Linked DNA regions of Actinokineospora alba. The main gene of each other region encodes a partner of the protein of the gene in region 2 in a complex. Links are inferred from orthologs where the notes say so. Each region holds a gene or a part of one and is shown on either strand. Other genes may lie near its edges.

Region 1 (3,805 bases), 5.4 Mb from region 2 along the record:
GCACGACGTTGCCGTTGACCGCGCCGGAGGCCGGGCTGGCGTACCAGGCGATCGTCTCGGCGACGTCCACCGGCAGGCCACCCTGCTGCATCGAGTTCATCCGGCGACCGGCTTCGCGGATGAACAGCGGCACCGCCGCGGTCATCTGGGTCTCGATGAAGCCCGGCGCGACGGCGTTGATCGTGATGCCCTTGGCGGCGTACTCGTCGGCGTAGGCGTTGACCATGCCGATCACGGCGGCCTTGCTGGTGCCGTAGTTGGTCTGCCCCAGGTTGCCCGCGATACCGGCGATCGAGGACACCCCGATGATGCGTCCACCCTCGCGGAGCACACCCTCGGCGAGCAGCGCCTCGTTGACCTTGAGCTGGCTGGTCAGGTTGACGGCCAGGACCGAGTCCCAGGCGCCTTCCTTCATGTTCGCCAGCGTCTTGTCCCGGGTGATGCCCGCGTTGTGCACCACGATGTCGACGCCGCCGTGGCGGGTCTTCAGGTACTCGATCAGCTTGGCGGGCGCGTCGGCCGCGGTGACGTCGAGCTGGAACGTCGAACCGCCGACCTTGTTGGCGACCTTCGCGAGGTCGCCGCCCTGGGCCGGGATGTCGAGCGCGATGACGTGCGCGCCGTCGCGGGCGAGTACCTCGGCGATAGCCGCGCCGATGCCGCGGGAGGCGCCGGTGACGAGCGCGACCTTGCCCGCGAGCGGGGCGGTCCAGCTCTCCGGCTCGGTGACGGCGCCGCCGTGCGTGCCGATCCGGATGACCTGGCCGTCGACGTAGGCCGACTTGGCCGAGAGCAGGAAGCGCAGGGTCGACTCGACCTTGTCCTCCGCACCGGGCTGGACGTAGACAAGCTGGGCGGTGGCGCCGCGCTTGAGTTCCTTGCCGAGCGAGCGCGTGAAGCCTTCAAGCGAACGCTGGGCGATGATCTCGCCCGCGGCGGTCGCGCTCTCCGGCGGCGTGCCGAGGACGACGATCCGACCCGACGGCGTGATGGAGCGCATCACCGGGTGGAAGAAGTCGTAGAGCGCCCGCAGCTGGGTGGGGTCAGTGATTCCGGTCGCGTCGAAGACGAGTCCGCCGTACTTTTGGGTGTCGCCCCCGGCCGGTGCGGTCAGGACCTCTATACCTGCCGATTTCAACACCGAGCCGATGGCGTCGACCAGTCGTCCGGTGCCCCCGACCAGCGCCGGGCCGGTCAGAGCGGGCTCGCCACTCTTGTACCGGCGCAGCGGCTCGGGGTTCGGCAGTCCGAGACGCTTCACGAGAAGCCGTCCGACGCCGGAAGTGCTGAACTGTTGGTAGCGGTCAGTCATCCGTTTTACGCCTCCCTACTCGCTAGTAAACCTACTCTAGAGTAGGTTATGATGCTACCCGCAGATGTAAACCTGTGCTCAGGAGGAGAGATGGCCCCCACTCGCGTCCGCCGCGTAGCGATTCTCGGCGGGAACCGGATTCCGTTCGCGCGGTCAAACGGGCCCTACGCCAAGGCTTCCAACCAGGACATGTTCACCGCCGCGCTGGACGGGCTCGTCGCCCGGTTCAGCCTGCAGGGTGAGCGGATCGGCGAGGTCGCGGCCGGTGCCGTCCTCAAGCACAGCCGCGACTTCAACCTCGCTCGCGAGTGCGTGCTCGGCAGCAAGCTCTCGCCGGAGACCCCCGCCTACGACATCCAGCAGGCGTGCGGCACCGGTCTCCAGGCAATCATGCAGGTCGCCAACAAGATCGCCCTCGGCCAGATCGACTCGGCCATCGCGGGTGGCGTCGACACCACCAGCGACGCCCCGCTCGCGGTCAACGACGACCTGCGGCACATCCTCATCGCGCTCAACAACGCCAAGACCGTGGGTCAGCGGCTCGCGCTGGCGGCGAAGATCCGGCCGAGCCACTTCATGCCGGAGCGCCCGGAGAACTCCGAGCCGCGCACCGGGCTGTCCATGGGCGGTCACATGGCGATCACCGCCAAGACCTGGGGCATCACCCGCGAGGCGCAGGACGAGCTGGCGGCGTCGAGCCACCAGAAGCTCGCGGCCGCCTACGAGCGGGGCTTCTTCGACGACCTGATCACTCCGTTCCAGGGCCTCTCGCGCGACCAGAACCTGCGCCCGGAGTCGACGGCGGAGAAGCTGGCGAAGCTCAAGCCCGCGTTCGGCGGCGCGGACGGCACCATGACGGCGGGCAACTCCACCCCGCTCACCGACGGCGCGTCCGCGGTGCTGCTGGCCTCGGAGCAGTGGGCCAAGGAGCACAAGCTCCCGGTGCTCGCCTACCTCACCTTCTACGAGACCGCCGCGGTCGACTACGTCAACGGTGACGAGGGCCTGCTCATGGCGCCCGCGTACGCCGTGCCGCGCATGCTGGCCCGCGCGGGCATGACGCTGCAGGACTTCGACTTCTACGAGATCCACGAGGCGTTCGCGTCGCAGGTCCTGGCCACGCTGGCGGCGTGGGAGGACGTGGCGTTCGCCAAGGAGAAGCTGGGGCTGACCGAGCCGCTGGGCTCGATCGACCGGGCGAAGCTCAACGTCAACGGCTCCTCGCTCGCCGCGGGCCACCCGTTCGCCGCGACCGGCGGCCGGATCGTCGCGACCCTGGCCAAGCTGCTGAACGAGAAGGGGTCCGGCAAGGGCCTCATCTCGATCTGCGCGGCCGGCGGCCAGGGCGTCACGGCGATCATCGAGAAGTAGCAGCTCCTCTACGGGTCTCTAGCGAGCTGGCTAGAGACCCGTAGAGGCCCCAACGGTCGACACGCCGTAGGGGATTCTCAGTCAATATCGGGTCGACGCTAGAAACGCCGATACCGTCGGATGATGGACCCGGTCCGCAACCCGTTCGCGCCCGGCGCGGGCCAACGCCCGCCCGAGCTCGCCGGTCGCGAGAAGGAACTCAAGGCGTTCGAGGTGGTCCTCGAACGCGTCGCCCGCGGCCGCCCGGAACGCAGCCTCGTCCTCACCGGCCTGCGCGGCGTGGGGAAGACCGTGCTGCTGGGCGAACTCCGCTCGATGGCCGTCCGCCGCGGCTGGGGCGCGGGCAAGATCGAGGCCCGACCGGACGCCGACCTGCGCCGACCGCTGTCGGCCGCACTGCACCGAGCCGTCCGCGACCTCGCGGTCCGCCACCGGGCCCCCGACCGTGTCGAGTCCGTGCTGGGTGTGTTGAAAGCCTTTGCTTTGAAAGCAAACCCCGACAACGCGAAGCTGCGCGAGCGCTGGCAGCCGGGCATCGACGTCCCGGCCACGCAGGGCCGCGCGGACTCCGGCGACATCGAGATCGACTTGGTGGAGCTGTTCACCGAGGTGGCCGAGCTGGCCCAGGACGTCGGCACCGGTGTGGCGGTGCTGATCGACGAGATGCAGGACATCAACCCCGACGACATCTCCGCCCTGTGCGCGGCCTGCCACGAGCTTTCCCAGTCGGGTGCGCCGCTCGTGGTCGTCGGCGCGGGCCTGCCGCACCTGCCCGCGGTGCTGTCGGCCAGCAAGTCCTACTCCGAGCGGCTGTTCCGGTACGTGCGGATCGATCGCCTCGACCGCACCGACGCGGATCAAGCCGTGCTCGCGCCCGTCGACCGCGAGGACGCCGGGATCACGCCCGAGGCATTGGACGCGCTGTTCGAGCGCTCGGGCGGCTACCCGTACTTCATCCAGGCGTACGGCAAAGCGGCATGGGACGCGGCGCCCGACGACCCGATCACGGTCGAGGACGTCGCCGTGGCGGCACCGGAAGCGGAGGCGGAGCTGGCGGTCGGCTTCTTCGGCTCCCGCTACGAACGCGCGACACCGGCGGAGCGCGAGTACCTGCGGGCGATG
Region 2 (3,933 bases):
TATCCACGGCTGAGGTTCAATCGTGGTCGTCTCCCAGCGCACAACAGTGGACCGTTCCACGCCCAATCGTTGAGCCAGCGCCTCCTGACTGAGCCCGGCCGCCTTCCGTGCACGGGCAAGCCGCACGCGCTTGGGCATTCCACTCCTCCCGACAACCCGCAGTGCGACCACGGTAGCTCAGAGTCGCTGCTCAACGCGGCTTTGCGCCATTTCTGCGCCACTCGCTGCACCCGAGATGCTGTGGTTCACAGTGATCGCCGGCGGTTGAGTCAAGTCATGCCACGTCCGACGTCGCCGAAGACGCTTTCGCAGACCCACGAGCTGGTGATGAGCTTCCGGCCCGCCTACACCGCGCCGCCCGCCGACTGGAAAGCGTTCCGCGAGAAAGCCGCCCGGCTCTACACCGAGATCGCCGACATCGACCGCCACCACCATCATGAGGCGATGGCTTGGGCGAGTTCGGAGCGCGAGAAGGCGGCGGAGATCGGGCGCGCGATGAGGGAGGCGCGGGCCGTCGAAGCAAAATGAGGCGACTTCGGCGGTGTCCTCCGCCGACAATCCACCGCGAACGCCGCCGACCGGAGAGCCGAACCATGAGCCAGGACCGAACGACCACCCTGTGGCGCCCCACGGGCCCGGAGGAGCTCGACCTGCTCCGCCAGGCGGACTGGCGGCGGTGGCCGCCCCGGCTCCCCGAGCAGCCGATCTTCTACCCAGTCCTCAACGAGGACTACGCGATCAAGATCGCAAAGGAGTGGAATGTCCCCCACCACGGCGCCGGCTACGTGACCAGGTTCGAGGTCGACACCGAGTTCCTGACCAGGTATCCCGTTCAGCAGGCAGGCGGCCGAACCATTCTCGAACTCTGGGTTCCCGCCGAGGAGCTCGACGAGTTCAACGACCACATCGTCGGTCCCATCGAACTCATCCACGAGTTCCGATAGGAAAGGGCTGCCCACCGCCGAAGCGGTGGGCAGCCCTCATCACCAGCGACTTACTCGAAGATCTCGCCCTTCTCAGCCTTCTCCACCAGCGAAGCAGGCGGGAGGAACCGGTCCCCGTAACGCTCGGCCAGCTCACGCGAGCGGGCAACGAAGCCAGGGATGCCGCCCGGGTAACCGTTGATGTACTGGATGACACCACCGGTCCAGGGCGGGAACCCGATGCCGAAGATGGACCCGATGTTGGCGTCCGGCACGGTCCGCAGAACTTCCTCGTCGAAGCACTTGACGGTCTCAAGGCCTTCCGCGAAGAGCATGCGCTCCTGCATGTCCTTGAACGGGACCTCCACGGTGCCCGCCGCGAAGGCGTCGGCGAGGCCCGGCCACAGGCCGGTGCGCTTGCCCTCGTCGTCGTACTCGTAGAAGCCCGCGCCCGAGGAGCGGCCCTTGCGGTCGAACTCGTCGATCAGGCGGTCCAGCACGCCCTCCGACGGGTGGACGTCCCACGTGCCGCCCGCGGCCTCGATGGCCGCGCGGGTCTCCTGCCGGATCTTGCGCGGCAAGGTGAACGTGAGCTCGTCGAGCAGCTGCAGCGGCGCGGCCGGGTAGCCCGCCTGCAGGCCCGCCTGCTCGATCGACGACGGCGCGACGCCCTCGCCGACCATCGCGACGGCCTCGTTGATGAAGGTGCCGATCACGCGGCTGGTGAAGAAGCCGCGGCTGTCGTTGACGACGATCGGGGTCTTCTTGATCTGCAGCGTGTAGTCGAAAGCCTTGGCCAGCGCGACATCGCTGGTCTTCTCGCCGACGACGATCTCCACCAGCGGCATCTTGTCGACCGGGGAGAAGAAGTGCAGGCCGATGAAGTCCTCCTGCCGCTTCACCCCCGTCGCCAGGTCGGTGATCGGCAGCGTCGAGGTGTTGGAGCCCAGCAGCGCGTCGGGCGCGACCAGGTCCTCGATCTCGCCGAAGACCTTCTTCTTCAGGTCCGGGGACTCGAAGACGGCCTCCACGACCAGGTCCACACCGGCCACGTCGGCCGGGTCGGCCGTGGGCGTGATGCGGGCCAGGACCTCGTCGGCCTTCTCCTGGGTGAGCTTGCCCCGGGACACGGCCTTGGCGAGGATCTTCTCCGAGTACGCCTTGCCCTTCTGCGCCGACTCAAGGGAAACGTCCTTGAGCACGACCTCGATCCCCGCGCGGGCACTGGAGTACGCGATACCCGCGCCCATCATCCCGGCGCCCAGCACCGCGACCCGGCGAGCCGTGTACTGCGGCTGGCCGTCGGGACGGCTGTTGCCCTTGTTGATGGCCTGCAGGTCGAAGAAGAACGCCTTGGTCATGTTCTTCGCGACCTGGCCGACGACAAGGTCCACAAAGTACTGCGTCTCGATCTTCTGCGCGGTGTCGATGTCGACCTGGCAACCCTCGATCACCGTCGCGAGGATGTTGCGCGGGGCGGGCATCGGCGCACCCTTGAGCTGCTTGCGCAGGTTCGCCGGGAACGCGGGCAGGTTCGCCGCGAACGCCGGGTGCGACGGGGCGCCACCGGGGATCTTGAAGCCCTTGCCGTCCCACGGCTGCTGCGCGGCGGGGTTGGCCTTGATCCACGCCTTCGCGGACGCGATCAGCTCCTCCGGGGTGGACACGGTCTCGTTGACCAAGCCCAGTTCCTTGGCCTTGGCGGGCTTGTGCCGCTGACCCTGCAGCAGCACATTGAGCAGCGCGCTCTGGATGCCGATCAGCCGCGGCACGCGGACACAGCCGCCGCCACCGGGCAGCAGGCCCAGCCCGACCTCGGGCAGGCCGATCTCGCTGCCCTTGACGTCGAGCGCGACCCGGTAGTGCGTGGCCAGCGCGAGTTCCAGGCCACCGCCGAGCGCGGCGCCGTTGATGGCGGCCACGACCGGCTTGCCGAGGGTCTCCAGCCGACGGAAGTCGGCCTTCATGCCGTCGCAGCGCTCGGTGATGGCCTGCGCGTCATCCGGACCGGCCGTGATGAGCATCCGCAGGTCGCCGCCCGCGAAGAAGGTCTTCTTCGCCGAGGTGAGCACGACACCGGTGATGGAGTCCTTTTCGGACACCAGGCGGTCGACGGTCTCGGTGAGCGCCACCCGGAAGGTGTCGTTCATCGTGTTGGCCGACTGGCCCGGGTCGTCCATCGTCAGGGTCACGATGCCGTCGGCGTCGGACTCCCACTTGAACATGTTCTCAGTCATCTGTGTGTTCTCTCCGGGATCAGACGCGCTCGATGATGGTCGCGACGCCCATGCCGCCGCCGATGCACAGGGTGATGAGGGCGCGCCGGGCGCCGCGCCGCTCCAGCTCGTCGACCATGGTGCCGGTGATCATCGCGCCGGTCGCGCCGAGCGGGTGGCCCATGGCGATCGAGCCGCCGTTGACGTTGATCTTCTCGTGCGGGATCTTCAGGTCCTTCATGAACTTGAGGACCACCGCGGCGAAGGCCTCGTTGAGTTCCCACAGGTCGATGTCGTCGGGCGTCAAACCCGCCAGTGCCAACGCCTTCTGCGCGGCCGGGGTCGGGCCGGTCAGCATGATGGTCGGCTCGGCGCCGGTCACCGCGGCGGAGACGACGCGCGCGCGCGGGGTCAGGCCCGCGGCCCGACCGGCTTCCTCGTTGCCGATGAGCACCAGCGCGGCGCCGTCGACGATGCCCGAGGAGTTCGCGGCGGTGTGCACGTGGTTGATCTTCTCGACCCAGTGGTACTTCTGCAGCGCCACCGCGTCGAAGCCGCCCATGTCGCCGATGCCCGCGAACGACGGCCCGAGCTTGCCCAGACCCTCCACAGTGGACTCGGGGCGCATGTGCTCGTCGTGGTCGAGGATCGTCACGCCGTTGCGGTCCTTCACCGGGACCACGGACTTGGCGAAGTAGCCCGCCGACCACGCCGCCGCCGCGCGCTTCTGCGACTCGACGGCGTAGGAGTCGACGTCGTCGCGGCTGAAGCCCTCGATGGTGGCGATGAGGTCG

Evidence for each region.
Region 1: the proteins of C8E96_RS31725 (region 2) and C8E96_RS07660 are in contact, whole or in part, in a solved structure (PDB 8BNU), measured with the Escherichia coli proteins. The link is inferred for Actinokineospora alba from one-to-one orthologs.

Annotation. Positions count from the first base shown.
Region 1 is NZ_SNXU01000001.1:1,594,440-1,598,244, forward strand. Bases 571-3,542 are described here. They hold C8E96_RS07660 (acetyl-CoA C-acetyltransferase), read left to right. Parts: upstream 571-1,402; coding sequence 1,403-2,683; downstream 2,684-3,542. Other genes in these bases: C8E96_RS07655 (3-oxoacyl-ACP reductase), read right to left, coding at 571-1,312; C8E96_RS07665 (ATP-binding protein), read left to right, coding at 2,807-3,542. In the rest of the region: more of C8E96_RS07655, read right to left, coding at 1-570; more of C8E96_RS07665, read left to right, coding at 3,543-3,805.
Region 2 is NZ_SNXU01000001.1:7,040,728-7,044,660, forward strand. The notes cover bases 578-3,538. They hold C8E96_RS31725 (3-hydroxyacyl-CoA dehydrogenase NAD-binding domain-containing protein), read right to left. Parts: upstream 3,161-3,538; coding sequence 995-3,160; downstream 578-994. Other genes in these bases: C8E96_RS31720 (hypothetical protein), read left to right, coding at 594-944; C8E96_RS31730 (acetyl-CoA C-acetyltransferase), read right to left, coding at 3,180-3,538. Also shown: C8E96_RS31710 (helix-turn-helix transcriptional regulator), read right to left, coding at 1-138; C8E96_RS31715 (AMED_5909 family protein), read left to right, coding at 277-528; more of C8E96_RS31730, read right to left, coding at 3,539-3,933. UniProt on the Escherichia coli protein: Catalyzes the formation of a hydroxyacyl-CoA by addition of water on enoyl-CoA. Also exhibits 3-hydroxyacyl-CoA epimerase and 3-hydroxyacyl-CoA dehydrogenase activities.